Regions from separate parts of the Pantoea brenneri genome, predicted to be linked through region 1. Evidence: predicted binding sites of a transcription regulator. Region 1 holds the regulator's gene; the other holds the start of a gene.
The links. The regulator PhoB, encoded in region 1, activates phosphate uptake and scavenging genes when phosphate is short. The targets are predictions, from matches to a motif close to CTGTCATAAAACTGNCNNAT.

Region 1 (14,802 bases):
ATTGGCACCGGCTCGGGTGCCGGGGTGGCGATCAATGGTCAGTCACGCATCGGCGGTAACGGCAATGCCGGCGAGTGGGGCCACAATCCACTGCCGTGGATGGATGAGGATGAGCTACGTTATCGGCAGGAAGTGCCCTGTTATTGTGGGCAGCAGGGCTGCATTGAAACCTTCGTCTCGGGCACCGGTTTCGCTATTGATTATCAGCGGCTGAGCGGGGTGTCACGTAAAGGCGCGGAGATCGTATCGCTGCTGGCGCAGCAGGATCCGATCGCCGAACTGGCGATGAGCCGTTACGAACTGCGGCTGGCAAAATCGCTGGCACAGGTGGTGAATCTGATCGATCCGGACGTGATCGTGCTGGGCGGCGGGATGAGCAATGTCGATCGTCTCTATCAGACCGTGCCGACGCTGATGAAAAAATGGGTATTTGGCGGCGAATGCGAAACGCCGGTGCTGAAGGCTCACCATGGCGATTCCAGCGGCGTGCGTGGAGCGGCCTGGCTCTGGCCGCTCAACGACTGATCAGCACCGAATAGCGGGGCGCGCCCTGCTATTCACCCACCAGCATGCTGTCCTGTGGCGCCCGATCGCGCTGGGCTTTGGTCGCAAGGAAGTAGAGATAGCCCACCAGCATAAAGGCGAAGAACAGCGCGCCAATGATCGGGTTAAACCACAGCATCGCCAGCAGACAGACCACCGATAACAGCAGGGCGATGCCCGGCACTATCGGGTAGCCTGGTGCACGGAAACTGCGAGCCAGCTGCGGCGCACTGCGGCGCAGCCGGAACAGGCTCAGCATACTCATGATATACATCACAATCGCCCCAAACACCGCCATGGTGATCATCGCTGCCGTCAGCGTCATTCCCTGCAAATTAATAATGCCATCGCTGTAAATCGCTGCGATCCCCAGTACGCCGCCGGTAATGATGGCGCGGTGCGGGGTCCGGAAGCGTGACAGTTTCGCCAGCCCGGGCGGCAGATAACCAGCGCGTGCCAGCGCAAAGAACTGACGTGAATAGCCGAGAATGATGCCGTGGAAGCTGGCTACCAGCCCAAACAGGCCGATCCACACCAGCATGTGCATCCAGTTAGAGTGTTCGCCGACAATCATTTTCATCGCCTGCGGCAGCGGATCGTTAATGTCTGACAGCTTGCGCCAGTCGCCCGCGCCGCCTGCCATCAGCATCACGCCGATCGCCAGCACCACCAGCGTCAGAATGCCGCTGATGTAGGCGCGAGGAATGGTGCGGGTCGGATCCTTTGCCTCTTCCGCCGCCATCGCAGCTCCCTCAATGGCAAGGAAAAACCAGATGGCGAACGGAATAGCGGCAAAAATACCGGAAAAGGCGGGCATGCCGAAGCTGTCGCTGCCGGCCCAGCCGTGCGCGGCAAAGTTGGCCAGGCTGAAACCCGGTGACACCACGCCCATAAACACCAGCAGCTCAATCACCGCCAGAACCGTGACCACCAGTTCGAACATCGCCGCCAGTTTCACGCCAAGAATGTTGAGCGTCATAAACAGCAGGTAAGCGCCGACCGCGGCGGTTTTCGGGTTAAGCGCCGGATACTGCACGTTGAGGTAGGCTCCAATTGCCATCGCAATCGCCGGCGGCGCAAAGACGAACTCAATCAGCGTGGCCAGACCGGCAATCAGCCCGCCGGTTTCACCAAAAGCGCGGCGGCTGTAGGCAAACGGCCCTCCGGCATGTGGAATCGCGGTGGTCAGCTCGGTGAAGCTGAAAATAAAGCAGGTGTAGAGCGTGGCAATCAACGCGGTGGTGACCAGAAAGCCCAGCGTGCCCGCCACCGCCCAGCCGTAACTCCAGCCAAAGTATTCACCTGAGATAACCAGGCCTACCGCGATCCCCCACAGATGCAGGGTGCCCAGAGTGGGCTTGAGTCTGTTTGTCATACTGTTATCCCCGTCGTTGTTGGTGCAGCGCGGCAGTGATACCGCACATCATGGTTTACGCTACAGTGAAGGGATAATGCCGTTGCCTTGCGGGCCGCGACTTGACGTCGGCGCGGTCAATGCTGTCCTCCACGGTCAACTCACAGGCAACAACCGGGCCAGATGCACGCTGCGGTCAACTTTGACTGCTCTGCGGTCAAGCAGCACAGGTTCTGGCAACGCATGCTGAGGTGACGCAAGTGACCAGGAGCCGGACTGATGAGCGCTAAACAATATGACAACCTGACTGATTCCCAACTCACCGCACTGGCGCAGCAGGCGCTAGGCCATTATCCCGCCGCGCTGCAGGGCACGCTGCGCCTGCTCTGTCGCTCAGAAAATGCCACCTTCCTGCTCCAGGCGGGCGGCAGACGCTATGCGCTGCGGCTGCATCGCGGCGACTACCATCAAAAAGCGGATATTCTCAGCGAACTGCTGTGGCTGGATGCGCTGCGTGAAACCGGCATTGTGGTGCCGCAGGCGGTAGCCGATAGCCAGGGCGAGCGCGTGCTGACGCTGCGTTTGCCCGACGGCGGCGAGCGTTATGTGGTGCTGTTCCACTGGATTGACGGCGAGATGCCGACCACCGAGGTGGACCCGCGCGCCTTTCAGCAGCTGGGGCAGATTACGGCCCGGCTGCATCAGCACAGCAAACAGTGGCAGCCGCCGGCAGGCTTCCAGCGCATCATCTGGGATCACCACACCATGACCAGCGCGCAGAGTCACTGGGGACGCTGGCAGGATGCGCCGCATCTGCATCCAGCCGATCACGCGATCGTCGAACAGGCGATCGCTCAGGCGGGCGAGGCGCTGGCGCAGTTTGGTAAAGGATCGGATCGTTATGGCCTGATCCACGCCGATCTGCGGCTGACCAATCTGCTGCTGCACAACGGCGAAACCCGGGTGATCGACTTTGATGACTGCGGGATGGGCTGGTATCTGCACGATCTGGCGGCCGCGATCAGTTTTGTTGAGCATCATCCGCGCGCGGCAGAATGGATCGATCACTGGATCCGCGGTTACGAGCAGGTCTCGCACATCAGCGATCGGGAGATGGCGCTGCTGCCGACGCTGCTGATCCAGCGCCGGATCCAGCTCACCGCCTGGGTGGGATCGCACGCTGAAACCGAGATGGCGCAGAGCCTGGGTACCGAATGGGCCAGCCACTCGGTACGTCTCTGTCGTCGTTATCTGGAGAGCGAGCAGTTGCCGGTGGGTGCCTGATGCACCAGAGGCGGGCGTCAGTGCGCTGCCGCAGTGCTGCCTGCCCGATGCCGGCTGGCTAACTGGCTGAAACCCGGAACAATTAAGCTGGTACGGAATTTGCTCAGTCTGACAGTGGGTGATCCCCCTGAATTCTGACTGAGGCGACCATGAATCCGATGATGATGAAACAGCCCGATGCGTTTGCTGCCTGCTCCGCTGCTGTGGGTGCCGGCAATCACGGCGTGCTGGCCGCTGCGGCCACTGGCCTGAGCGATTTTATTCATACCCGTGGCGGCGACGTTGACCGCATCTTTGGCATCAGCGGCATCGATCCGGAGCGGCTGACCAGCCCGACGCTTAGCCTCGGGCTGGTCAACTACTGTCGGGTGTTGGAAGAGGCGGCACGACACTCCGGTTTTGATAACTTCGGTTTGCACTACGGCAGGCAGTTTAAACCGCAGTCATTAGGCCTGATTGGCTATATCGGACTCTGCTCGGCCACGCTGGAGCAGGCGCTGCACAACGTAGTTAATGCCTTTCCGTGGCATCAGCACGACACGCTGACCCGGCTGGTGGACAAAGGCGAGTGCTGGCGGCTCGACTATCAGGTCCGTCACGGCGCTATTCTGTCGCGCCGTCAGGATGCGGAGCTGACGCTGGGCATGTTGATGAATCTGATTCGCCATGCGGCAGGCAAAAACTGGGCGCCGCGTGAAGTTCACTTTGAACATCCGCGCCCGGAACAGTGGCACGATCACGGTAAAGTGTTCGATGCCCCAATCTGGTTCGATCAACCGTTTAACTCGCTGGTGATCCCGAAGCGCGATCTGCTGCGCAGCATGCCGGACAGCGATCCGATGTTGCTGATGGTGATGCAGGATGCGATTCGCCGGCTTAACCGGGCCGCCTCGCAGCAGAGCCTGGCAGAGCAGGCGCGCTCACAGGTTAATCTGTCGCTGATGCAGGGCGAACCGGTGCTGGAAGAGGTGGCCGATAAACTGGGGCTATCGAGCTGGTCGCTGCAGCGGCGGCTGCGTGAAGAGGGCTGCAGCTTTACTGCGCTGGTGGATCAGGTTCGCTGCGAAATGGCCACTCACTATCTGCAGCAGAAGCAGCTGCCGATCTCTGAAATGGCGCTGCTGCTGGGTTATTCAGAAGTCAGCGCCTTCTCGCGCGCCTTTCGTCGCTGGTTTGGCATCAGCCCGCGTCAGTGGCGGCAGCATGGGCTGGCAAGCTAGTCTGGCGCGGCGCAAAGCCAAACCACGCCGGTTGGGTACGCACCGGTGGTGGCGGCAATCCCTGCGTCTGTGCTGCCAGCTGCCACGCCCGTAAGCACAACGCTTCATCTCCCTGAGTCTGCGTCACCGCATAGCGTCCACTCTGTTGCCACTCCAGCCGGACCAGGCATTGCTGGCCCGCATAGCGCGACGCATCGCTGAATTGCTGATTCAGTCGGTGCTGCATTTGATTAGTCCACTGACAGGATGCACTGTCGGGATCCTTCATCGGCTGACACAGGTTGGCGACGCTATCCCGTTGCTGTGGTTCAGAATGCTGACAGCCACTGAGCAGGGCGGCGATAATAACGCCCGGCAATATTTTCGAAATTACATTAATTAAATTCATTGAACTGACCAATTCTGATTAAAGTTCTGTTCTGCTGTTGCCGACAGTCTACAGACCGGACTGGCGAATGCTATGGCATTACTCCGACTGTCGGCAGAACCAGAATTTACCGCCCCGAGCGCGGTTTCTTATTATTTATTCATGGATTAGAAATGCAGAGAAAATATGCCGTTGCGGCACTCACCTTATTAAGTGCTTCACTGATCAGCGGTTGCGCCACCGAATCATCCCGAGCCATTGAGGCACCTCAGGTCCGCGCGGCCAGCCAGCCCGCTTACCAGGGCGTGCGCAGTCCGATTGCCGTCGGTCAGTTTGATAACCGCTCTTCGTATATGAACGGCATCTTCTCCGATGGCGTTGACCGGCTGGGCAATCAGTCAAAAACCATTCTGATCACCCACCTGCAGCAGACTAACCGCTTCAGCGTGCTCGACCGCAGCAACCTGAAAGAGTTAGAGCAGGAAGCGGACTTCAGGCGCAGCCAGCAAAATATCAAAGGCGCGAACTACATCATCACCGGTGATATCACTGAGTTTGGCCGCAAAGAAGTCGGCGATCAGCAGCTGTGGGGCATTCTCGGTCGGGGTAAGAGCCAGATCGCCTACGCCAAAGTTAATCTCAACGTGGTGGACGTCACCACCTCCGAGGTAGTGTTCAGCGCGCAGGGCGCAGGCGAATACCAGCTTTCTGCCCGGGAAATCATCGGCTTTGGCGGTACCAGCAGCTACGACTCGACGCTGAACGGCAAAGTCATGGATCTGGCGATTCGTGAAGCGGTCGATCATTTAGTGGATGGAATCAACAGCGGCGCCTGGCGTCCGGCTAAATAAGGAAGCAGTAAATGAAAATGATCACACTGGGCGGCCTGCTGATGGCGGCTGCGCTGCTGGCTGGCTGTGCGCCGAAAACGCCGAAAACCCTCTACTACTGGGGCGATTATCAGCAGCAGATTTACAGCTACTACCAGAAAGATAGCGATCCGCAGAAGCAGATCGACGCGCTGAATCTGGATGTTGAAAAAGCCCGTGCGGTAAACCAGCCGGTCGCGCCAGGGCTGCACGCTCAGCTCGGCCTGCTGTACGCCAAAACCGGTGATACCAATAAAGCCTTTAGCCAGTTCGCCATGGAAAAGCAGCTGTTTCCGGAAGCCGGCCCTTACATGGATTTTCTGATGAGTGACAAACAAGGAGTGACCCGGTGAAAAAACTGATTGCCCTGGGCGGCGCACTGGCCGTGCTGCTGCTGACCGGCTGTGCGCAGCACAAAAAACCGTATGACTACAGCGCGTTTCGCGCCAGCAAACCTGCGTCGATTCTGGTGTTACCGGCCGAAAACAAAGCTCCGGATATTAATGCCGCTCACAGCCTGACCTCGCTGGTGACCCAGCCGCTGGCCGAAGCGGGTTACTACGTGTTTCCGGTGGCGGTAGTGGAAGAGACTTTCCAGCAGAATGGCCTGACCAGCGGCAGTGAAATCCAGGCAGTCAGTCCGGCTCGCCTGAATAAGATCTTTCACGCCGACAGCGCGCTCTATATCTCGATCACCGATTACGGCAGCAGCTACCGGGTGATCGACAGCGTGACCACCGTGTCAGCAACCGCGCGGCTGGTTGATCTGCGTAGCGGCAAAGAGATCTGGCAGGGTTATGCCACCGCCAGCGACAGTGAACAGGGCAACAATAACAATGGCGGACTGGTCGGCATGCTGGTCAATGCGGCGATTAAACAGATCGCCAACAACGTCAGCGATAAAGCTCACTCGATTGCCGGCCTGACCAGCAATCGCCTGCTGGCGCAGAATGAGCAGGGCGGTTTGCTGACCGGTCCGCGCTACAGGCCGATCAGCGTCCGCTGATCGGCAACAAAGCGGGCGCTGCGGCGCCCGTTATCCCTGCGGCAACTCCAGCTGGCTGTAGCCCAGCCCGTTCATTTTCCGCACCTTGATCTGCACCGGAATCCGCTCTTTCATCGCTTCAACGTGACTGATCACACCGATGGTTTTTCCGCTGGCGTTGAGCGCATCCAGCGCGTCCAGCGCGGTATCGAGCGTTTGCGCATCCAGCGTGCCGAAGCCTTCGTCCAGAAACAGCGATTCGATACGGGTTTTGTGGCTGACCAGATCGGATAACGCCAGCGCCAGCGCCAGGCTGACGAGGAAGCTCTCGCCACCGGAGAGGGTGCGGGTATCGCGCGCCGTGTCAGCCTGCCAGGTATCCACCACGTCCAGCTCCAGCAGATCCTGCGCCCGACGCTGCAGCAGATAACGGCCATGCAGCCGGTCGAGCTGACGGTTGGCGAGCGCCACCAGGTGATCCAGCGTTAAGCCCTGGGCAAAGCGCCGGAACTTGTCGCCGCTGGCGGAGCCAATCAGATCGTTGAGCAGTCCCCACTGCGCCAGCACCGTTTCATCCTCTGCAATCTGTGTCATCAGGCTCTGCTGCTGCTGGCGCAGGCTGGCATCGCTCTGTAGCTGTTGCTGTATCTGGCCCTGCTGGCTGGCATTGTCACGAAGCGCCAGCCGCAACTGTTCCAGCTGCTGCGCCAGCGCCTCAGCCGAGGCTGGCATCGCAGCGGGCTGCGCCTGCTGGTGCGCCGCCTGCCGCTGATGCAGATCCGCCAGCCGCGTCTGTTGCTGCTGATGGTGCTGATCGATCTGCTGTAGCTGTTGACGCAGCTGCTGGGCGGTCTGCTCATCCAGCAGCGCGGCGCGCAACGTGGCTTCATCACGGAAACCGGCGGCCGTCAGCGCCTGCAGCAGTGTCTGTTCCGCCTCAGCCAGACGGGTGACGAGCTGCTGCTGCTGGCTCTCCAGCACCGCCAGCTGGCCCTGCAGGCTGCTGACTCCGCTTTGCGCCCGCTGTAACCCCTCCTGCTGCTGTGCGAGCTGCGCCTCATGCTGGCGGATGCTGGCCTGCATCTGCTGGCGGGCCACGGTGACCTCGCGATCGCCAAACAGGGCCTGACGCTGCTGGCGCATCTCGTCGAGCCGGGTTTGATGATGGTGAAGTTGCTGCTGCTGAGTAGTCAGCTGCTGCTGTTCACGTTCAGCCTGTTGTTGCAGCGCGGTCAGCTGAGTTTCGCCGCGCAGCAGCTGCGGCTGCAGGTTAGCGAGTAATTGCTCACTTTCCTGCCAGCGCTGCCAGCGGGACTGCTGAACAGCCAGCCAGGATTCTCGTTCAGCGGCGGCAGGCAGGCTCAGGCCATGCTGGCTGAACTGCTGCTGTACCGCGTCCTGCAACTGCTGCCAGCTCGCCTGTTCCTGCTGCTGGCGCTGTTGCAGCGCGCTCAGCGCCTGCTGCAGGTTATCCAGCGACTGCTGTGCCAGCTGTTCGGCCTGCAGATGCTGCTGCCAGGCCTGCGACTGCTGAAGATGGTGATCTTTTGCCGCCTGACGGGCCTGCTCAGCCGCCTCCAGCGCCTGCCGCTGCTGCTCAAGCTGCTGTTCGCGTTGATTTTGCTGCTGCTGCCACTGGGTCAGTGCGTCGCGATCTGACAGGGTGAAGGTAAGTGCCAGCTCACCGCTGAGCGCCTGCCATTGCTGCTCCAGACCAACAAGCTGCCGCTGGGTTTCGGCAATGTCGTCGCGCAGCGTCTGCTGCTGGATCGCCGACTGCTTTAACTGTTCGTTTTTGGCGGTACCCGCCTCGCGTAGCGCATCGACCTGCTGTTGCAGGGCAGCGCGTCGCTGTTGATTGGCGCTGATTTCCAGCGTGCTGTAGCTGGCGACTGCCGGATGCGTGCAGGAGCCGCACAGCGGACAGGGCTGGTCTGGTGTGAGCCGGGCGCGATACTGCGAAAAATCGGCAATCTGCTGCTCCAGCGCGCAGATTTTATCGACATCATCCAGCTGCTGTTTCTCGCGTTTCCATCTTTCGCGCAGGCTGTGTAATTCCGCCTCCGCCTGCTGGTGAGCTTTTTCCAGCCCGGCCAGCTGCTGCTGGCGCTGACCAAGCTGCTGATGCAGCGGGTGCCACTGGGTAGAAAGCAGTAACAGCTGCTGCCGCGCCGCGCGGCGACTGTGCAGCTGGCTCAGCGCCTCTCGCAGCGCGGCTGGCGGATGCTGCTTCTGCAGCGAAGTTAGTACTTGCTCCGCTTGCAGCAGCGCCTGAGCGGCGGCCTGCTCAGCCTGCTGGCGTGGTAATGCCTGCTTAGCCTGCTGTTCCCGTTCTGCTTGCTGCGCCGCGATTTTCTGCTGTTGTTGCTGCTGCTGTTGCGCCAGTCCGGCGAGGGTCGCCTCGCGCTGCGCCAGCTGGGCAAATCGTTCCTGCCACAGCGGCAGCGATGCGCCCCATTGCGCCATATCGGCTAACTGCTGACGCAGGGTTTGCTGCTCCGCGATCGCCTGTTGTAAGACGGTAAGCTGGTGAGTCTGATCGGTCAGCATACGTTGAGTCTGATCGCACTGCTGCTGCTGGCGATCTTTTTCCTGCTGCTGCTGCGTCAGCTGCTGTTGCAGCGCCTGCAGTGACTGATCCAGCGGCATCACCTGTTCGGTCAGCAGGCTCTCCTGTTGCTGCTGTTGCTGGCGTGCCTGTTCCGCCGCGGCCTGGGCGGTGGCATAGTGCTGCTGCTGGCGTTGCTGTTCAGCCAGCGCCTGCTGGTGTGCGTCGGACAGCTGCTGCTGCTGACTGCGTACCTCACGCAGCGCATTCGCCCGTTCGTCACGCTGCTGCAGGGTAGCCCGCAGCTTTTCAGCCGGTTCGCTGCGCGCCAGCCGCTGTCGGTCCGCTTCAGCGGCCTGCGCCGCCGCCTCCGCCTGTTGCAGCGCCTGGCGGGTCTGCGCGATATCCTGCTGGAGCTGCTGCGCCTGTTGCTGCCACTGCTGCTGCTGCTGGGCGTGCTGATAGTCACGGCTCAGCGTCTGTTCCGCCGCGCTCAGTTGCAGCATCTGCTGTTGCAGCGCGGTGCGCGTGTCGTCATCCAGCAGCGCCATGGCTCCCGCCCGGCTGCGCAGCAGGTCGAGCGCGGTTTTTGCCTCTTTGTGACGTTCATAGATTGCGGCGGAAATCTGGCCGTAAATTTCGGTGCCGGTCAGCTCTTCCAGCAGTTCGGCCCGTTCGCTGGCTTTGGCGTTGAGGAAGGCGGCAAACTGCCCCTGGGACAGCATCATTGAGCGGGTAAAACGCTCAAAGTCGAGGCCGGAAAGGGTCTCAATCAGCCTCAGTTTGTCACCGACCTTGTCGGCGACGATGGTATCGTCGGCACAGCGCGCCAGCTCAACCCGCGGCGCCTGCAGTTTGCCGTCGGCGGTGCCGCGTGCGCGGTTCTGGCTCCAGAAGGCGCGCCAGGCTTCGCCTTTGATCTCAAATTCCACTTCAGCCAGACACTCGGCGCAGTCGCGGGTCATCAGCGCATTCTGGCTTTGGGAGATGGCGCCGAGACGCGGCGTCTGGTGATAGAGCGCCAGGCAGATGGCATCCAGCAGCGTGGTTTTGCCTGCGCCAGTGGCACCGGTAATCGCGAACAGCCCGTTACTGGCGAAGGGTTCAGCGCGGAAATCGATAAACCATTCACCGCGCAGTGCATTAAGGTTTTTAAACCGTAGCGTGAGGATCTTCATTGTGGTTCCTCAATGTCGGCCAGCGTCTGGCGGAACAGGGTGGTCATCTGATCGATCTGCTGCGGTTGCAGTTCACTATCCAGCGCCAGGCGACGGGCAAACACCTCTTCCACTTTCAGTTCGCTCAGGGTTTCGTTATCGAGTCGCGCCAGGCTGTGCTGACGCTGCTCGCGGCTGCGGCGTAACAGCAAAACCTCAACCGGCAGTTCTGCGGTCAGGGTTTCCACCTGACGCTGCAGATCGCTGAGGTACTCCTGAGTGGTGACTTCAATATCCAGCCAGGTCGGTTTTTCCTGCTGCATGTCGCTGAAATCGCTGAGCTGCTGCGCGATCTGCGCCAGTGAACCTTTCAGCACCTGCATCGGCTGCACCTGCGGCACCACCAGCGGCGTCACCGCTTGCAAACCGCGCGGGGTGAAGTCCAGCAGGAAGACGCTTTTTTCACTGCCCAGTTCATCAAAACTGAGTGGAATCGGCGAGCCGCTGTAACGAATGTGCTCAGTGCCCGCCACCCGCTGAGCGCGGTGAATGTGGCCGAGCGCGATGTAATCCACGTCCGGGAACGCGGAGGCCGGGAAGGCGTCCAGCGTGCCGATATAGATGTCACGCACCGAGTCGCTCTGGCTGACGCCGACGGTGGTGAGGTGACCGGTAGCCACGATTGGCAGAGCCGGCTCCAGCGCCCGCGCAGCAGCCACGCGCTGCTGATAATGGTGAGCAATCGCCTCCAGCAGCGAGGTCTGCTTGTCGCGTCCGGACTGTCCGGCGCGGCTGCGCAGAATATCGCGCGGTCGCAGATAAGGAATGGCGCACAGCAGCACGCCCGGCTCGCCCTGACGGGTGGTGAGCAGCAGCACATCGCTGTTGGTCTGAGGCGTGGCGATCACCCGGGTATTCAGGCAGGCGAGCAGTTCGCGTGACTCATTGAGCGTCGCCACCGAGTCGTGATTGCCCGCCAGCACAATCAGCTGACAGCCGCTGGGCTGCAGCGCCACCACAAAGCGGTTGAACATTTCGCGCGCGTAGCTGGGCGGGGTGCCGGTATCGAACAGATCGCCCGCAACGATTAACGCATCCACCTGATGCTGTTCAATCTGGATCAACAACCAGTCAAGAAACGCCTGATGTTCCGCCGCCCGACTCTTGTTGTAAAAGAACTGCCCCAGATGCCAGTCCGCAGTATGAATGATGCGCATAAAACTCCCTGCCGTTGTAATTCGCCCGACGATTATACTGGCTCTGCGGCCAAAGCGAAAAATTGTCGCTGCGCTGTCATAATTGATTACCACTGGCCTGAATGAGCGGTTATGTTTTTCATAAAAGTGTCACAAATCTGACGCATAATGGCGCCGCGAATCTCAGTGACAGCCGTCATATCAGCAGGAGTAATAATGGCTAAGCGCATTTTGGTTGTGGAAGATGAAGCCCCAATCCGTGAAATGTTGTGCTTTGTTCTGGAGCAGAACGACTATCAGCCAATTGAGGCGGAAGATTATGACAGCGCAGTGGGTAAGCTGATTGAACCCTGGCCCGATCTGATTCTGCTGGACTGGATGTTACCCGGCGGCAGCGGCATTCAGTTTATTAAGCATCTGAAACGCGAAGCGATGACCCGCGATATTCCGGTGATGATGCTCACCGCACGTGGTGAAGAAGAGGACCGGGTGCGTGGGCTGGAAGTCGGCGCTGACGATTACATCACCAAGCCCTTCTCGCCAAAAGAGCTGATGGCGCGCATCAAAGCCGTCATGCGCCGTATTTCACCGATGGCGGTGGAAGAGGTGATTGAGATGCAGGGACTGAGTCTGGATCCCTCCTCGCATCGGGTGATGTCCGAAACCACGCCGCTGGAAATGGGCCCTACCGAATATAAACTACTGCACTTCTTTATGACGCACCCGGAGCGGGTTTACAGCCGCGAGCAGCTGCTGAACCATGTCTGGGGCACCAACGTGTATGTCGAAGATCGCACCGTCGATGTTCACATTCGCCGTTTACGTAAAGCGCTGGAAGTCTCCGGCCACGATCGCATGGTACAAACCGTCCGTGGAACAGGGTATCGTTTCTCTGCCCGCTACTAAACGGAGTTTTCACCGTGCTGGAACGCCTCTCCTGGAAGAGATTACTGTCAGAACTGCTGCTGGCGTGTCTGCCTGCGCTGCTGCTTGGCCTGCTGTTCGGTTATCTGCCGTGGCTGCTGTTGCTGAGCGTACTGGCGGTGCTGCTGTGGCATTTCCACAACCTGATGCGCCTGTCGCACTGGTTGTGGCTCGATCGCACTATGACGCCGCCGGCTGGGCGGGCCAGCTGGGAACCGCTGTTTTACGGGCTCTACCAGATGCAGTTACGCAACCGGCGGCGGCGGCGTGAACTCGGCAACCTGATTAAACGCTTTCGCAGCGGCGCTGAGTCGCTGCCAGATGCGGTGATCCTCACCACCGAAGAGGGCACCATTTTCTGGTGCAACGGGCTGGCGCAACAGCATCTCGGGCTACGCTGGCCGGAAGATAATGGCCAGAACATCCTCAACCTGCTGCGTTATCCGGAATTCTCGCGCTATATCCGCCAGCGTGACTTCGACAAACCCCTGACGCTGGTGCTGAATAACCAGTACCACATGGAATTTCGCGTCATGCCCTACAGTGAAGGGCAGTGGCTGCTGGTGGCGCGTGACGTCACCCAGATGCACCAGCTGGAAGGGGCGCGCCGTAACTTCTTTGCCAACGTCAGCCATGAACTGCGTACCCCGCTGACGGTGCTGCAGGGCTATCTGGAGATGATGAATGACTCGGTGATGAACGAGCGTTCACGCGGCAAGGCGCTGCATACCATGTCGGAGCAGACGCGCCGCATGGACAGCCTGGTCAAGCAGCTGCTGACGCTGTCGCGGATTGAAGCTGCGCCCGCGATCGATCTGAAAGAGAAGGTCGATGTGCCGGTGATGCTCCGGCTGCTGCAACACGAGGCCGCCACCCTGAGCGGCGGACGTCACGACATCCATTTCCATACCGATCCGCATCTGAAAGTCTTTGGCAACGATGAACAGCTGCGCAGCGCCATCTCCAACCTGGTCTACAACGCGGTAAACCACACGCCGGAGGGCACGCGCATTGATATCAGCTGGCTGCGCAGTAAGCAGGGCGCAACGTTTCGGGTGTGCGATAACGGACCGGGCATTGCGGCTGAACATATTCCCCGTCTCACCGAGCGTTTCTACCGGGTCGATAAGGCGCGATCGCGGGCGACCGGCGGCAGCGGACTGGGGCTGGCGATCGTGAAACATGCCCTGAGCCACCATAATGCGCGGCTGGATATCACCAGCGTGCCGCATCAGGAGACCTGTTTTACCTTTACCTTGCCGGCAAGGTTGATTGTCAGCAGTGGGATGCAGGAGAATGCCCTCCATTAATGGCTGACGGATCTGCTTGATGCGCGCACTTGTTTTGTTGATGGTCATTTTATTGCCGGGCATGGCGCTGGCACAGCCCGGCGCGCTGTCGGGCAACCTTAGCAGCGTCGGGTCTGATACCCTGGGCTACCTGATGACGCTGTGGGGCGAGGATTTCAGTCGGCAGGCTCCGGGCGTCAATGTGCAGGTGCAGGCATCCGGATCGTCGACCGCGCCGACTGCGCTGGCTGCCGGTGCGGCGCAGCTCGGACCGATGAGCCGCCCGATGCAGGCGGATGAACGGCAGGCGTTTGAAGCGCGCTATGGTTATCCTCCGCTGGCGGTACCGGTAGCGATGGATGCGCTGGTGGTGGTGGTCAATCAGCGCAATCCGCTGCAGCAGATAACGCCGCGTCAGCTTGACGCCATTTTCTCGATTACCCGCCTGTGCGGGGCCACCTCGGTGCCGCAACGCTGGGGCGATCTCGGCGCGCGGGCGGCTGAGTGGGCTCACCGGCCGATCCAGCGCTACGGACGCAACTCGGCGTCCGGTACCTGGGGATTCTTCAAGCAGCAGGCGCTCTGTCAGGGTGATTTTCGCAATGACGTAGCCGAATTTCCCGGTTCGGCAGCGGTGGTGCAGGCGGTGGCAGGCAATCCACGCAGCATCGGTTACGCCAGTTTTGGCTTCCACCTCAGCGGCGTAAAGATGCTGGCGGTGGTGAACGATCGGGGTGAGGCTGTGGCACCCGACGCGGACGCAATCCGCAGTGGTCGCTATCCGTGGGCCCGTCCGCTCTATCTGTATGTCAACAAGGCGCCGGGTAAGCCGTTGCCACCGCTGGTCGCAGCCTTCCTGCAGCAGGTGCTCTCGGTGCAGGGACAGCGACGGGTCAGCGAAGCGGGTTATCTGCCACTCTCTGATAGCCAGATGGCGCAGGCGCGCGCGGCGCTTAACTGATCCTCTTCAGACGCGCATTCTGCTCTGCTTGTGTGCTGCGCGCGATGTTTAAGCGAGGGTCTCCAGGCGCGTAGGGCTTTCGCTGTCCGGAACCTGGAAGGTTCA
Region 2 (14,802 bases), on a different contig from region 1:
ATTCCTCTGCTGCGCACGCAGTTCTTTGTTGTAATGGGTCTGGTGGATGCAATCCCGATGATCGCTGTTGGTCTGGGTCTCTACGTGATGTTTGCTGTCGCCTAAAGCTCCTGTGTTCACTCAGCGCACAGTGTGCAAGGGTGAACGGATTCTGCCGCTTATCGTTGATAACGGCAGAAAAGTTAAATACTCAATTAGAGGCATTGTGCTGTGAACATTAATGCAACAATCCTCGGCCAGGCCATCGCGTTCATCCTGTTTGTCGCGTTCTGCATGAAGTACGTATGGCCGCCGATTATGGCTGCCATCGAAAAGCGCCAGAAAGAAATTGCTGAAGGCCTTGCTTCTGCTGAACGCGCGAAGAAAGATTTGGATCTCGCGCAGGCTAATGCGACCGACCAGCTGAAAAAAGCTAAAGAAGACGCTCAGGTCATTATCGAGCAAGCGAACAAGCGTCGCGCGCAGATTCTGGACGAAGCCAAAACCGAAGCTGATAACGAACGTGCTCGCATCGTGGCACAAGCGCAGGCTGAGATTGACGCCGAACGCAAACGTGCTCGTGAAGAACTGCGTAAGCAAGTCGCGTTGCTGGCTATGGCCGGTGCCGAGAAGATCATCGAACGTTCCGTGGATGAAGCTGCTAACAGCGACATCGTTGATAAACTGGTCGCTGAACTGTAAGGAGGGAGGGGCTGATGTCTGATCTGATTACTGTAGCTCGCCCCTACGCCAAAGCAGCTTTTGACTTTGCTGTTGAGCATCAAAGTATTGAACGCTGGCAACAGATGCTGGCGTTTGCCGCAGAAGTGGCTCGCAATGAACAGATGGCTGATCTTCTTTCAGGTGCGTTAGCACCCGAAGCGTTGGCAGCGTCGTTTAACGCAGTCTGTGGTGATCAACTGGATGAACCCGCGCAGAACCTGATTAAGGTGATGGCGGAAAACGGACGTTTGACAGCGCTTCCGGCAGTACTGGCCCAATTCATCGACCTGCGTGACGCTTATGAAGCCACCGCAGAAGTTGATGTTATCTCCGCCAGTACGCTGAGTGACGACCAGCTGAATAAAATCAGCGCCGCGATGGAAAAACGTCTGTCACGCAAAGTTAAGCTGAATTGCAAAATTGATAAGTCTGTGATGGCAGGCGTGATCATCCGTTCGGGTGATCTGGTTATTGATGGCAGCGTACGCGGCCGTCTTGACCGTCTGGCTGACGTCTTGCAGTCTTAAGGGGACTGGAGCATATGCAACTGAATTCCACCGAAATCAGCGAACTGATCAAGCAGCGCATTGCTCAGTTCAATGTCGTGAGTGAAGCTCACAACGAAGGTACGATTGTTTCTGTAAGTGACGGTATCATCCGCGTACACGGCCTGGCCGATGTGATGCAGGGTGAGATGATTGCCCTGCCGGGCAACCGTTACGCGATTGCCCTGAACCTCGAGCGTGACTCAGTAGGTGCAGTGGTAATGGGTCCTTACGCTGACCTCGCCGAAGGCATGAAGGTGAAGTGTACTGGCCGTATTCTGGAAGTACCGGTAGGCCGTGGTCTGCTGGGCCGTGTGGTGAACACCCTGGGTGCACCAATCGACGGTAAAGGCGCAATCGACAACGACGGTTTCTCACCGGTTGAAGTGATTGCACCAGGCGTTATCGACCGTCAGTCAGTCGACCAGCCGGTTCAGACCGGTTATAAGTCGGTCGATGCGATGATTCCAATCGGCCGTGGCCAGCGTGAGCTGATCATCGGTGACCGTCAGACCGGTAAAACCGCGATGGCGATCGATGCGATCATCAACCAGCGCAACTCGGGCATCAAGTGTGTCTACGTTGCGATTGGTCAGAAAGCCTCAACCATCTCTAACGTGGTTCGCAAGCTGGAAGAGCATGGCGCGCTGCAGAACACCATTGTTGTGGTGGCCTCTGCTTCTGAATCTGCTGCCCTGCAGTATCTCTCTCCGTACGCAGGCTGTGCGATGGGTGAATACTTCCGTGACCGCGGTGAAGATGCGCTGATCGTTTATGATGATCTCTCTAAGCAGGCAATTGCTTACCGTCAGATCTCTCTGCTGCTGCGCCGTCCACCAGGTCGTGAAGCATTCCCTGGTGACGTGTTCTATCTCCACTCCCGTCTGCTGGAACGTGCATCACGCGTAAGCGCTGATTATGTTGAGCGTTTCACTAACGGTGCCGTGACAGGTAAAACCGGTTCACTGACTGCACTGCCGATCATCGAAACCCAGGCGGGCGACGTTTCTGCGTTCGTTCCGACCAACGTAATCTCGATTACTGATGGTCAGATCTTCCTGGAATCGAACCTGTTCAACTCCGGTATTCGTCCGGCGGTTAACCCAGGTATTTCGGTATCGCGTGTTGGTGGTGCTGCACAGACCAAGATCATCAAGAAACTGTCCGGTGGTATCCGTACCGCGCTGGCACAGTATCGTGAACTGGCGGCGTTCTCGCAGTTCGCCTCTGATCTGGACGATGCAACCCGTAAACAGCTGAGCCACGGTCAGAAAGTCACCGAGCTGCTGAAGCAGAAACAGTATGCGCCGATGTCAGTCGCGCAGCAGGGTCTGGTTCTGTTCGCGGCCGAGCGTGGCTATCTGAACGACGTTGAGCTGGCAAAAATTGGCAGCTTCGAAGCTGCACTGCTGGCCTTCGCCGATCGCGATCACGCCGAGCTGATGGCTGAAATCAACCAGTCGGGTAACTACAACAACGATATCGAAGCCAAGCTGAAAGGCCTGATCGATACGTTTAAAGCAACCCAGTCCTGGTAATGTCTGGCGGCTTGTCTGAAAAGGCAGGCCGCAAGGCTTTGAGGAGAAGCTAATGGCCGGCGCAAAAGAGATACGAAGCAAGATCGGAAGCGTGAAAAACACGCAGAAGATCACCAAAGCGATGGAAATGGTCGCCGCCTCCAAGATGCGTAAAACGCAGGAACGCATGGCGGCCAGCCGTCCGTATGCAGACACCATGCGCAAAGTGATTGGTCACCTTGCGTTGGGTAATCTGGAATACAAGCACCCTTACCTGCAAGAGCGCGACGTTAAGCGCGTCGGCTACCTGGTCGTTTCAACTGACCGCGGGCTTTGTGGTGGTTTGAACATTAACCTGTTCAAGAAAGTACTGGCAGATATGAAGTCCTGGTCCGATAAAGGCGTGCAGAGCGATCTGTCGATTATCGGTTCTAAAGGGGCGTCATTCTTCAGTTCTGTTGGTGGCAACATCGTGGCGCAAGTCAGCGGCATGGGCGATAAACCTACCCTGTCTGACCTGATTGGCCCGGTAAAAGTGATGTTGCAGGCTTATGATGAAGGCCGCATCGACAAACTGATGATCGTCAGTAACAAGTTCAATAACACCATGTCTCAGACTCCGACCATTACCCAACTGCTGCCGTTACCGCCAGCGGAAGGTGAAGAAGAGATGAAGGCGAAGACCTGGGATTACCTGTACGAACCCGATCCGAAAGCGCTGCTGGATACCCTGCTGCGTCGTTACGTCGAATCGCAGGTTTATCAGGGTGTGGTGGAAAATCTGGCCAGTGAGCAGGCCGCACGTATGGTGGCGATGAAAGCCGCAACCGATAACGGCGGAAATCTGATCAAAGAGCTGCAGTTGGTGTACAACAAAGCTCGTCAGGCCAGCATCACCCAGGAACTTACCGAGATCGTCTCGGGGGCCTCCGCGGTTTAACCAGGTTTGGAATTAGGTAGAGGATTCAAGATGGCAACTGGAAAGATTGTCCAGATTATCGGCGCCGTTGTTGACGTCGAATTCCCTCAGGACGCGGTACCGCAAGTGTACAGTGCCCTCGAGGTTATGAATGGTGATGCGCGTCTGGTGCTGGAAGTTCAGCAGCAGCTGGGCGGCGGCGTGGTCCGTACCATTGCAATGGGTACGTCTGACGGCCTGAAGCGTGGTCTGAGCGTCAACGACCTGCAGAAACCGATTCAGGTTCCGGTCGGTAAAGCGACCCTGGGCCGTATCATGAACGTTCTCGGCGAGCCAATCGACATGAAAGGCGAGCTGAAAGAAGAAGATGGCAGCGCAGTAGAGATCGCCTCTATTCACCGCGCGGCACCTTCTTATGAAGATCAGTCTAACTCGCAGGAACTGCTGGAAACCGGCATCAAGGTTATCGACCTGATGTGTCCGTTCGCCAAGGGCGGTAAAGTGGGTCTGTTCGGTGGTGCGGGTGTAGGTAAAACCGTCAACATGATGGAACTGATCCGTAACATCGCGGCTGAACACTCAGGTTACTCAGTGTTTGCCGGTGTGGGTGAGCGTACTCGTGAGGGTAACGACTTCTACCACGAAATGACCGACTCCAACGTTATCGACAAAGTTGCCCTGGTGTATGGCCAGATGAACGAGCCGCCGGGTAACCGTCTGCGCGTGGCACTGACCGGTCTGACCATGGCGGAAAAATTCCGTGATGAAGGCCGCGACGTTCTGCTGTTCATCGATAACATCTACCGTTATACCCTGGCCGGTACCGAAGTTTCTGCACTGCTGGGTCGTATGCCATCTGCGGTAGGTTACCAGCCAACGCTGGCCGAAGAGATGGGTGTGTTGCAGGAGCGTATTACCTCCACCAAGACCGGTTCAATCACTTCCGTACAGGCCGTTTACGTCCCTGCGGATGACCTGACTGACCCGTCACCAGCAACCACCTTTGCGCACTTAGACTCAACGGTAACGCTGAGCCGTCAGATCGCCTCTCTGGGTATCTACCCGGCCGTTGACCCGCTGGATTCCACCAGCCGTCAGCTGGATCCACTGGTTGTGGGTCAGGAGCACTACGACGTAGCGCGTGGCGTTCAGTCACTGCTGCAGCGTTACCAGGAGCTGAAAGACATCATCGCCATCCTCGGTATGGACGAGCTGTCTGAAGAAGATAAACTGCTGGTGGCACGTGCGCGTAAGATTCAGCGTTTCCTGTCTCAGCCGTTCTTCGTTGCGGAAGTCTTCACCGGTTCTCCGGGCAAGTACGTTACGCTGAAAGACACTATCCGTGGCTTTAAAGGCATCATGGAAGGTGAGTTTGATCACCTGCCAGAGCAGGCCTTCTACATGGTTGGTGCCATCGAAGAAGCCGTGGAAAAAGCGAAGAAACTGTAATAACGGTTTCCCGGGAGGAATATTATGGCTATGACTTATCACCTGGATGTGGTCAGCGCAGAGAGTCAGTTGTTCTCTGGTCTGGTACAGAAAATTCAGGTGTCAGGTAGCGAAGGTGAGTTAGGGATTTTCCCTGGCCATGCGCCGCTGCTGACTGCCATTAAGCCTGGAATGATCCGTATCGTGAAACAGCACGGCGAAGAGGAGTTTATCTACCTCTCTGGCGGCGTGCTGGAAGTGCAGCCGGGCAGCAGCACCGTTCTGGCCGATACCGCTATTCGCGGTACCGATCTGGACGAAGCCCGCGCCCTGGAAGCGAAACGCAAAGCAGAAGAGCACATGAACAGCAGCCACGGTGACGTGGACTATGCTCAGGCCTCTGCCGAGCTGGCGAAAGCCATTGCTAAACTGCGCGTGATCGAACTGACCAAAAAAGCGATGTAATCCAGCTTTATGCGTCACGAAATGCCAGCCTCCGGGCTGGCATTTTTTTTGCCTGCCGGGTCATCTGCGCCCTCCCGCCTAATTTCGGCCTGAGAAAAATGTAGTAATCTCACCCTCAAACCGTTTTACTTTCACCCGTAAAAATTCACTCAGGATAGTTATGTCTAACAGTGCGATGAGTGTGGTGATCCTTGCCGCTGGCAAGGGCACCCGTATGTATTCCGATATGCCAAAAGTTCTGCATACGCTGGCAGGCAAGCCGATGGTGCAGCATGTGATTGACGCGGCCAAAGGGCTGGGCGCGCAGCAGGTGCATCTGGTTTATGGTCACGGCGGCGATCGTCTTAAAGCCACCCTCACCGACAGCGCCCTCAACTGGGTGCTGCAGGCCGAACAACTCGGCACCGGCCACGCCATGCAGCAGGCCGCGCCCTGCTTCGCTGACGATGAAGACATTCTGATGCTCTACGGCGACGTACCGCTGATCGCTGAAGCGACGTTACAGCGCCTGCGTGAGGCCAAACCGCAGGGCGGCATCGGCCTGCTCACCGTGGTGCTGGAGAATCCGACCGGCTATGGCCGCATCGTGCGCGAGAACGGCACCATTGTCGGCATCGTCGAGCAGAAAGATGCCACGCCAGAGCAGCTGCAAATCACTGAAATCAACACCGGTATCCTGATCGCCAACGGCGGCGATCTGAAACGCTGGCTGGCGCAGCTCACCAACAATAACGCGCAGGGTGAATACTACATCACCGATATCATCGCGCTGGCGCATCAGGAAGGCCGGGTGATTGAGGCGGTTCATCCGACGCGCATCAGTGAGACCGATGGTGTGAATAATCGTCTGCAGCTGGCAACGCTGGAACGCACTTATCAGACTGAACAGGCTGAGCGCCTGCTGCTGGCGGGCGTGATGCTGCGCGATCCGGCCCGCTTTGACCTGCGCGGTACCCTGACCCACGGCCGGGATGTGGAAATCGACACCAACGTCATCATTGAAGGTCAGGTGGCGCTGGGCGATCGGGTAAAAATCGGCGCGGGCTGCATCATCAAAAACAGCGTGATTGGCGACGATTGTGAAATCAGCCCTTATTCGGTGATCGAGGATGCGAATCTGGCCAGCGCCTGTACCGTCGGACCTTTCGCCCGACTGCGTCCCGGCAGTGAGCTGGCACATGCCGCCCATGTCGGCAACTTCGTTGAGATGAAAAAAGCCCGTCTGGGCGAAGGTTCGAAAGCGGGTCACCTCTCCTATCTGGGCGACGCGGAGATCGGCGCTAACGTCAACATCGGGGCCGGCACCATTACCTGCAACTATGATGGCGCGAATAAATCAAAAACCGTGATCGGTGATAACGTGTTTGTCGGCTCGGACACCCAGCTGGTGGCGCCGGTCAGCGTGGCGGCAGGTGCTACCATTGCGGCGGGCACCACCATCATGAAAGATGTCACCGAAGCGGGACTGGTCTACAACCGTAAAGAGCAGAATCACAAAGCGGACTGGCAGCGCCCACAGAAGAAAAAATAATTTTAACGGCCCGCTTCATGCGGGCCGATGCAGTGCCAAAACTATAATCCCCACTCTCTACAAGGCTCGGGGAACCGGCAAAGCCGGATATCAGGTCGCATGACAACGAAAGTGGCGAACAGCCATGTAGTCAGGAAAACATCATTATGTGTGGAATTGTTGGTGCAGTAGCACAACGCGATATCGCAGAAATTCTGCTGGAAGGCCTGCGTCGTCTTGAGTATCGCGGATATGATTCGGCCGGTCTGGCCGTGGTCGATCGTCAGGGGCACGTTACGCGCCTGCGACGTTTAGGGAAAGTGCAGAAGCTGGCCGATGCAGCCGAACAGCAGCCGCTGATTGGCGGCACCGGTATTGCCCATACGCGTTGGGCAACGCACGGCGAACCGTCGGAAGCCAATGCGCATCCGCACGTTTCTGAGCACATCGTTATCGTGCACAACGGCATCATTGAAAACCATGAGCCGCTGCGCGCTGCGATGATCGAGCGTGGTTACGTGTTTGCCTCTGAAACCGACACCGAAGTGGTGGCGCATCTGGTTCACTGGGAGCAGAAGCAGGGCGGAACGCTGCGTGAAGTGGTGCTACGCGTCATCCCGCAACTGCGCGGCGCCTATGGCATGGTGATCATGGACAGCCGCGATCCGTCGCTGCTGGTGGCGGCACGCTCCGGCAGCCCGCTGGTGATTGGCCGTGGCGTGGGCGAGAACTTTATTGCCTCCGATCAGCTGGCGCTGCTGCCGGTGACGCGTCGGTTCATCTATCTGGAAGAGGGTGATATCGCGGAAATCAGCCGTCGCGATGTGACCATCGTTGATCGTACTGGTAAACCGGTGACGCGCGCAGAGATCGAATCGACCCTGCAGTATGATGCCGGTGACAAAGGCATCTACCGCCATTACATGCAGAAAGAGATCTACGAGCAGCCGATGGCGCTGAAAAGCACCCTGAGCGGCCGTTTCAGTCACGGCCAGGTCGATCTCAGCGAGCTGGGCGCAGGTGCAGAAGCGCTGCTGGCGCAGGTGGAGCATATCCAGATTATCGCCTGCGGTACCTCGTATAACTCCGGCATGGTGTCACGCTACTGGTTTGAGTCGCTGGCCAATATTCCGTGTGATGTCGAGATCGCCTCTGAGTTTCGCTACCGCAAGTCGGCGGTGCGGAAAAACAGCCTGCTGATCACCTTATCGCAATCGGGCGAAACGGCCGACACCCTGGCAGCGCTGCGTCTCTCCAAAGAGCTGGGCTATCTCGGTTCCCTGGCGGTGTGTAACGTGGCCGGTTCGTCGCTGGTGCGGGAATCTGATCTGGCGCTGATGACCAAAGCGGGCACCGAAATCGGTGTTGCCTCGACCAAAGCCTTTACTACGCAGCTGGCAGTGTTACTGATGCTGGTGGCGAAGCTGGGCCGGCTGAAAGGCATGGCGGCGGAAACCGAGCATGAGATTGTCCATGCGCTGCAGGCGCTGCCCAGCCGGATCGAACAGATGCTGGCGCAGGATAAGCTGATTGAAAATCTGGCAGAGGGCTTCTCAGATAAGCATCATGCGCTGTTCCTCGGCCGCGGCGATCAGTATCCGATCGCCATGGAAGGGGCGCTGAAGCTGAAGGAGATCTCCTACATTCACGCCGAAGCCTATGCGGCGGGCGAGCTGAAGCACGGCCCGCTGGCGCTGATTGATGCCGATATGCCGGTGATCGTGGTGGCACCCAACAACGAACTGCTGGAGAAGCTCAAATCCAACATCGAAGAGGTGCGGGCACGCGGCGGTCTGCTGTATGTGTTTGCCGATCAGGATGCGGGCTTCAGCGACAGTGACGGGATGAAGATTATCCCGCTGCCCCACGTTGAAGAGGTGATTGCGCCAATCTTCTATACCGTGCCGTTGCAGCTACTGTCGTATCACGTCGCGCTGATCAAAGGCACTGACGTCGATCAGCCGCGTAACCTGGCGAAATCGGTTACCGTAGAATAACAAAGTGGGCCCGGTCGCGGGCCCGCTTCATTTTTGCCCGCTGTCATATAACTGTCATATTTCGTACATTTCACTGTCATCAAACTGTCCTATTTTCCCTCCTGCAGCAATCACTGACTCTTACTAAAACGGCCCCGAGCCTGAATTTTCTCCCCTGGAGGGAACATGACACTGATGCGTAGCACCGTAGCCCGAATCCTCGCCGCCACCTTTGCAGTCAGCGCGGTATCTGCTTTTGCGGCCACCGATTTGACGGGCGCAGGCGGGACGTTCCCGGCGCCGGTTTATGCCAAGTGGGCAGCAGAGTATCAGCAAGCCACCGGTAGCAAAGTTAACTACCAGGGCATCGGTTCATCTGGTGGCGTGAAACAAATCATCGCCAAAACCGTCGATTTCGGTGCGTCCGATGCGCCAATGAAAGATGAAGATCTGCAGAAAAATGGCCTGTTCCAGTTCCCGACGGTAATCGGCGGCGTGGTGCTGGCGGTTAACCTGCCGGGCATCAAATCAGGTGAACTGACGCTGGACGGTAAAACCGTCGGCGACATCTACCTCGGCACCATCAAAAAGTGGAACGATCCGGCGATAGCTAAACTGAACCCGGGCGTGAAACTGCCAGAGACTAATATCAACGTGGTACGCCGCGCTGATGGTTCCGGTACTTCGTTTGTCTTCACCAGCTACCTGGCGAAAGTGAACCCGGACTGGAACAGCAAAATCGGTAAAGGCAACACCGTAAACTGGCCGGTCGGTCTGGGTGGCAAAGGCAACGACGGCGTGGCTGCGTTTGTACAGCGTCTGCCGGGTTCAATCGGCTATGTGGAATACGCCTACGCCAAACAGAACAACCTGACCTACACCAAACTGATGGACGCCGATGGCAAGCCGGTCGCCCCAGGCGAAACCAGCTTCAGCAACGCGGCGAAAGGCGCAGACTGGAGCAAATCTTTTGCTCAGGACCTGACCTTCCAGAAAGGCGCGGATGCCTGGCCTATCTCTTCCACCACCTTTATCCTGGTTTACAAAGATCAGGCTAATGCGGCCAAAGGCAGCGAAGTGCTGAAGTTCTTTGACTGGGCATACAAAAACGGCAGCAAAACCGCTACCGCGCTGGATTATGCCGCCCTGCCAGAGAGCGTGACCGAGCAGATTCGCGCTGCATGGAAAGCCAATATCAAAGACAGTTCTGGTAAGGCGCTTTATCAGTAATTGACCGACCCTGGCCGGATTCCGGTTCGGTCAGACCCAACGGGCGGCGTACTGCCGCCCTGATAACTCCTGAAGACTGAGACTTCTATGGCTGCAACCAAGCCGGCATTCAAAGCCCCAGGCAAGCAAGGTGACAGAATATTTGGTGCGCTGGTCAAGCTTGCCGCGCTGATCGTCCTGTTGCTGATGGGCGGCATTATCGTCTCCCTGATCATCTCCTCGTGGCCAAGCATTCAGAAGTTTGGTTTCTCCTTTTTGTGGACCAAAACCTGGGATGCCCCCAACGAACAATTTGGTGCGCTGGTACCGATTTACGGCACCCTCGTCACCTCTATCATCGCGCTGATTATTGCCGTGCCGGTCAGTTTTGGTATTGCGCTGTTCCTGACCGAACTCGCGCCAGGCTGGCTGCGTCGCCCGCTGGGTACCGCCATTGAGCTGCTGGCCGCGATCCCCAGCATTGTCTATGGCATGTGGGGCCTGTTCGTGTTTGCGCCGCTGTTTGCTGAATATTTCCAGACGCCGGTCAACGACGTGATGTCAGGCATTCCGATTGTCGGTGAGCTGTTCTCCGGTCCGGCATTCGGTATCGGTATTCTGGCCGCTGGCGTGATTCTGGCGATCATGATCATCCCCTACATCGCCTCCGTGATGCGCGATGTGTTTGAGCAGACGCCGGTGATGATGAAAGAGTCGGCCTACGGCATCGGCTGCACCACCTGGGAAGTGATCTGGCGTATCGTGCTGCCCTTCACCAAAAACGGTGTGATAGGGGGCGTGATGCTGGGACTGGGCCGCGCACTGGGTGAAACCATGGCGGTGACCTTTATTATCGGCAACACCTACCAGCTCGATAGCCCGTCGCTGTTTATGCCGGGCAACAGCATCACCTCCGCCCTCGCCAATGAGTTCGCTGAAGCGGAATCCGGCGTGCATGTGGCGGCGCTGATGGAGCTGGGTCTGATTCTGTTTGTGATTACCTTTATCGTGCTGGCGATTTCAAAACTGATGATTATGCGGCTGGCGAAAAGTGAAGGAGCGCGATCATGACCACCATTGAAGTTCAGGCGCGCGCCGAACTCGACGCATCCCGTCGTAAGATGCAGTCCTGGCGCAGCACCAAAAACAAGATAGCGCTGACGCTGTCGCTGCTGACCATGGCATTTGGTCTGTTCTGGCTGGTGTGGATCCTGTTCACCACCGTATCACGCGGCCTTGATGGCCTGTCGTGGTCGCTGTTCACCGAATCAACGCCGCCACCGAATACTGCCGGCGGCGGCCTGGCGAACGCCTTAGCGGGCAGCGGATTACTGATTTTCTGGTCGACCTTCTTCGGCACGCCGCTGGGCATCATGGCCGGCATCTACCTGGCGGAATATGGCCGCAAGTCGTTTCTGTCGGAAGTGATCCGCTTTATTAACGACATTCTGCTGTCAGCGCCGTCGATTGTGGTCGGGCTGTTTGTCTACACCATTGTGGTGTCGCAGATGCAGCACTTCTCCGGCTGGGCCGGGGTGATTGCGCTGGCGCTGCTCCAGGTGCCGATCGTAATTCGTACCACCGAGAACATGCTGCGGCTGGTGCCGGACAGCATGCGTGAAGCGGCTTATGCGCTGGGCACGCCGAAGTGGAAGATGATCTCCGCCATCACCCTGAAGGCGTCGGTCTCCGGCATTATCACCGGGGTATTGCTGGCGATTGCCCGCATCGCTGGTGAGACCGCGCCGCTGCTGTTTACCGCGCTGTCGAACCAGTTCTGGAGCACCGACATGATGCAGCCGCTGGCGAATCTGCCGGTCACCATCTTTAAGTTCGCCATGAGCCCGTTCGCCGAATGGCAGAGCCTGGCCTGGGCTGGCGTACTGATTATTACCTTGTGCGTGCTGCTGCTGAATATCGTAGCGCGGGTGATTTTTGCCAAAGGTAAACACGGTTAACTTCCGGCGCTGCCCTGCGCGGCGCCGTATAAGAGAGACGAGCAATGAGTATCGCGACTGCATCAGCCGATAAAATTCAGGTCCGTAATCTGAACTTCTATTACGGTAAGTTTCACGCGTTAAAGAATATCAATCTGGATATCGCCAAAAATCAGGTCACCGCATTTATCGGGCCATCCGGCTGTGGTAAATCGACCCTGCTGCGGACCTTCAATAAAATGTACTCGCTCTACCCGGATCAGCGGGCTGAAGGCGATATCCTGCTGGACGGCGACAACATTCTGGCGGCGCAACAGGATATCGCGCTGCTGCGCGCCCGGGTCGGCATGGTGTTTCAGAAGCCGACGCCGTTTCCGATGTCGATTTATGACAATATCGCCTTCGGTGTTCGCCTGTTTGAGAAGCTGTCACGTGCCGATATGGACGAACGGGTCCAGTGGGCGCTGACTAAAGCCGCGCTGTGGAACGAAACCAAAGACAAGCTGCATCAGAGCGGTTACAGTCTCTCCGGTGGTCAGCAGCAGCGTCTGTGCATCGCCCGCGGTATCGCGATTCGCCCGGAAGTGCTGTTGCTGGATGAACCCTGTTCGGCGCTCGACCCGATTTCAACCGGGCGTATTGAAGAGCTGATTACCGAGCTGAAGCAGGACTACACCGTGGTGATCGTGACGCACAACATGCAGCAGGCCGCACGCTGCTCCGACCACACCGCATTTATGTATCTGGGCGAACTGATTGAATTCAGCGATACCGACACGCTGTTCACCAAGCCGGCACAGAAGCAAACTGAAGACTACATTACCGGCCGCTACGGCTGATTTGACAGGAGATCGCCATGGATAATCTGAATCTGAACAAACATATCTCCGGTCAGTTCAATGCCGAGCTGGAGCACATTCGCACCCAGGTGATGATCATGGGTGGCATGGTCGAGCAGCAGCTGACCGACGCCATCACCGCGATGCATAACCTCGATGGTGAACTGGCGCAGCGGGTGATCGACGGCGACCAAAAGGTCAACATGATGGAAGTGGAGATTGATGAGGCCTGCGTGCGCATCATCGCCAAACGTCAACCAACCGCTATCGATTTGCGGCTGGTGATGGCGATCATCAAAACCATTTCTGAGCTGGAACGGATTGGTGACGTAGCGGAGAAGATCAGCCGCACCGCGCTGGAGAAGTTCGGCCAGCAACATCTGCCGCTGCTGGTGAGTCTCGAGTCGCTGGGTCGTCATACCGTACAGATGCTGCATGATGTGCTGGACGCCTTTGCGCGCATGGACCTCAACGAAGCGATCGCTATCTACCGTGAAGATAAAAAGGTGGATAAAGAGTACGAGGGCATTGTGCGTCAGCTGATGACCTACATGATGGAAGATCCGCGTACCATTCCCAGCGTACTGACGGCGTTGTTCTGCGCCCGGGCGATTGAGCGCATCGGGGATCGCTGCCAGAACATCTGTGAAATCATCTTCTATTTTGTCAAAGGTCAGGATTTCCGCCACGTTGGCGGTGACCGGCTCGACGAACTGCTGTCAGGCGATGATGGCAGCAATAAGCCCTCCTGAGTGACCGCAACCGTACGCCGCGCTGGCGTACGGTTCGGCGTTTTCGATTGGTCCCCCCGGCAACACTCTTTATACTTGCGGCACTTTTCCTTCTGAGGTGCTGAATAATGTCTCCTTCTCCCCAGGCTAAACCCGGCGTCACGCCCGGTAAAGCGATGCTGGCCGCCGTCAGCGGTTATGCGATGGATGGATTTGATCTGCTGATCCTTGGCTTTATGCTGCCGGCGATCAGCGTCTCGCTGGCGCTCAATCCATCGCAGGCGGGATCGCTGGTCACCTGGACGCTGATCGGCGCGGTCATCGGCGGTATTGTGTTTGGCCATCTCAGCGATCGCTTTGGTCGTATTCGTATGCTGACCATCACTATCCTGGTATTCTCGGTGTTTACCGGCCTGTGCGCCGTGGCGCAGGGCTACTGGGATCTGCTGGCCTGGCGTACCCTGGCGGGCGTCGGGCTGGGCGGAGAGTTCGGCATCGGTATGGCGCTGATTGCCGAAGCCTGGCCGGCAGAGAAGCGCAACCGCGCCTCGGCGTGGGTCGGTATCGGCTGGCAGCTCGGTGTGCTGCTGGCGGCCTTTATTACGCCGCCGCTGCTGAGCGTGATCGGCTGGCGCGGCATGTTTCTGGTCGGTTTATTACCCGCGCTGGTCTCGTTTGTGATCCGTCGCAGCATGGGCGAACCGGAGGCCTATCGCCGACAGGTCAAAAACGTTCCCTCGCTCTCTTTTCCGGCGCGCCTCAAGCTGCTGGTCCGCGATCGCGCGACTGCAAAAGCCAGCCTCGGCATTTTCATCCTCTGTTCGGTACAGAATTTTGGCTACTACGGCCTGATGATCTGGATGCCGAGCTACCTCTCCTCCAGCTTCGGCTTCAGCCTGACCAAATCGGGTCTGTGGACGGCGGTAACGGTGGTCGGTATGACCTTCGGTATCTGGCTGTTTGGTGTGCTGGCCGATCGCTTTGCGCGCTGGAAGATTTTCCTGCTCTATCAGTTTGGCGCGGT

Region 2: a site for PhoB is predicted at 9,124-9,143, ahead of pstS (phosphate ABC transporter substrate-binding protein PstS). Genes of this name have one in related genera too.

What each region holds. Positions count from the first base shown of each region.
Region 1 covers NZ_JBCGBG010000001.1:2,176,801-2,191,602, reverse strand. Annotated here, with positions in the region: gene mak (fructokinase) at 1-525, shown strand, start outside; gene eat (ethanolamine permease) at 554-1,918, opposite strand; gene AABB92_RS10375 (phosphotransferase enzyme family protein) at 2,177-3,181, shown strand; gene qhpR (AraC-like transcriptional regulator QhpR) at 3,331-4,401, shown strand; gene AABB92_RS10365 (cell envelope integrity TolA C-terminal domain-containing protein) at 4,361-4,789, opposite strand; gene AABB92_RS10360 (CsgG/HfaB family protein) at 4,942-5,619, shown strand; gene AABB92_RS10355 (DUF4810 domain-containing protein) at 5,631-5,990, shown strand; gene AABB92_RS10350 (DUF799 domain-containing protein) at 5,987-6,643, shown strand; gene AABB92_RS10345 (AAA family ATPase) at 6,674-10,348, opposite strand; gene sbcD (exonuclease subunit SbcD) at 10,345-11,544, opposite strand; gene phoB (phosphate response regulator transcription factor PhoB) at 11,740-12,429, shown strand; gene phoR (phosphate regulon sensor histidine kinase PhoR) at 12,444-13,757, shown strand; gene AABB92_RS10325 (PstS family phosphate ABC transporter substrate-binding protein) at 13,777-14,697, shown strand.
Region 2 covers NZ_JBCGBG010000006.1:194,153-208,954, reverse strand. Annotated here, with positions in the region: gene atpE (F0F1 ATP synthase subunit C) at 1-105, shown strand, start outside; gene atpF (F0F1 ATP synthase subunit B) at 211-681, shown strand; gene atpH (F0F1 ATP synthase subunit delta) at 696-1,229, shown strand; gene atpA (F0F1 ATP synthase subunit alpha) at 1,244-2,785, shown strand; gene atpG (F0F1 ATP synthase subunit gamma) at 2,838-3,704, shown strand; gene atpD (F0F1 ATP synthase subunit beta) at 3,735-5,132, shown strand; gene AABB92_RS19375 (F0F1 ATP synthase subunit epsilon) at 5,157-5,576, shown strand; gene glmU (bifunctional UDP-N-acetylglucosamine diphosphorylase/glucosamine-1-phosphate N-acetyltransferase GlmU) at 5,737-7,107, shown strand; gene glmS (glutamine--fructose-6-phosphate transaminase (isomerizing)) at 7,254-9,083, shown strand; gene pstS (phosphate ABC transporter substrate-binding protein PstS) at 9,249-10,292, shown strand; gene pstC (phosphate ABC transporter permease PstC) at 10,380-11,342, shown strand; gene pstA (phosphate ABC transporter permease PstA) at 11,339-12,229, shown strand; gene pstB (phosphate ABC transporter ATP-binding protein PstB) at 12,274-13,047, shown strand; gene phoU (phosphate signaling complex protein PhoU) at 13,065-13,799, shown strand; gene AABB92_RS19335 (MFS transporter) at 13,907-14,802, shown strand, end outside.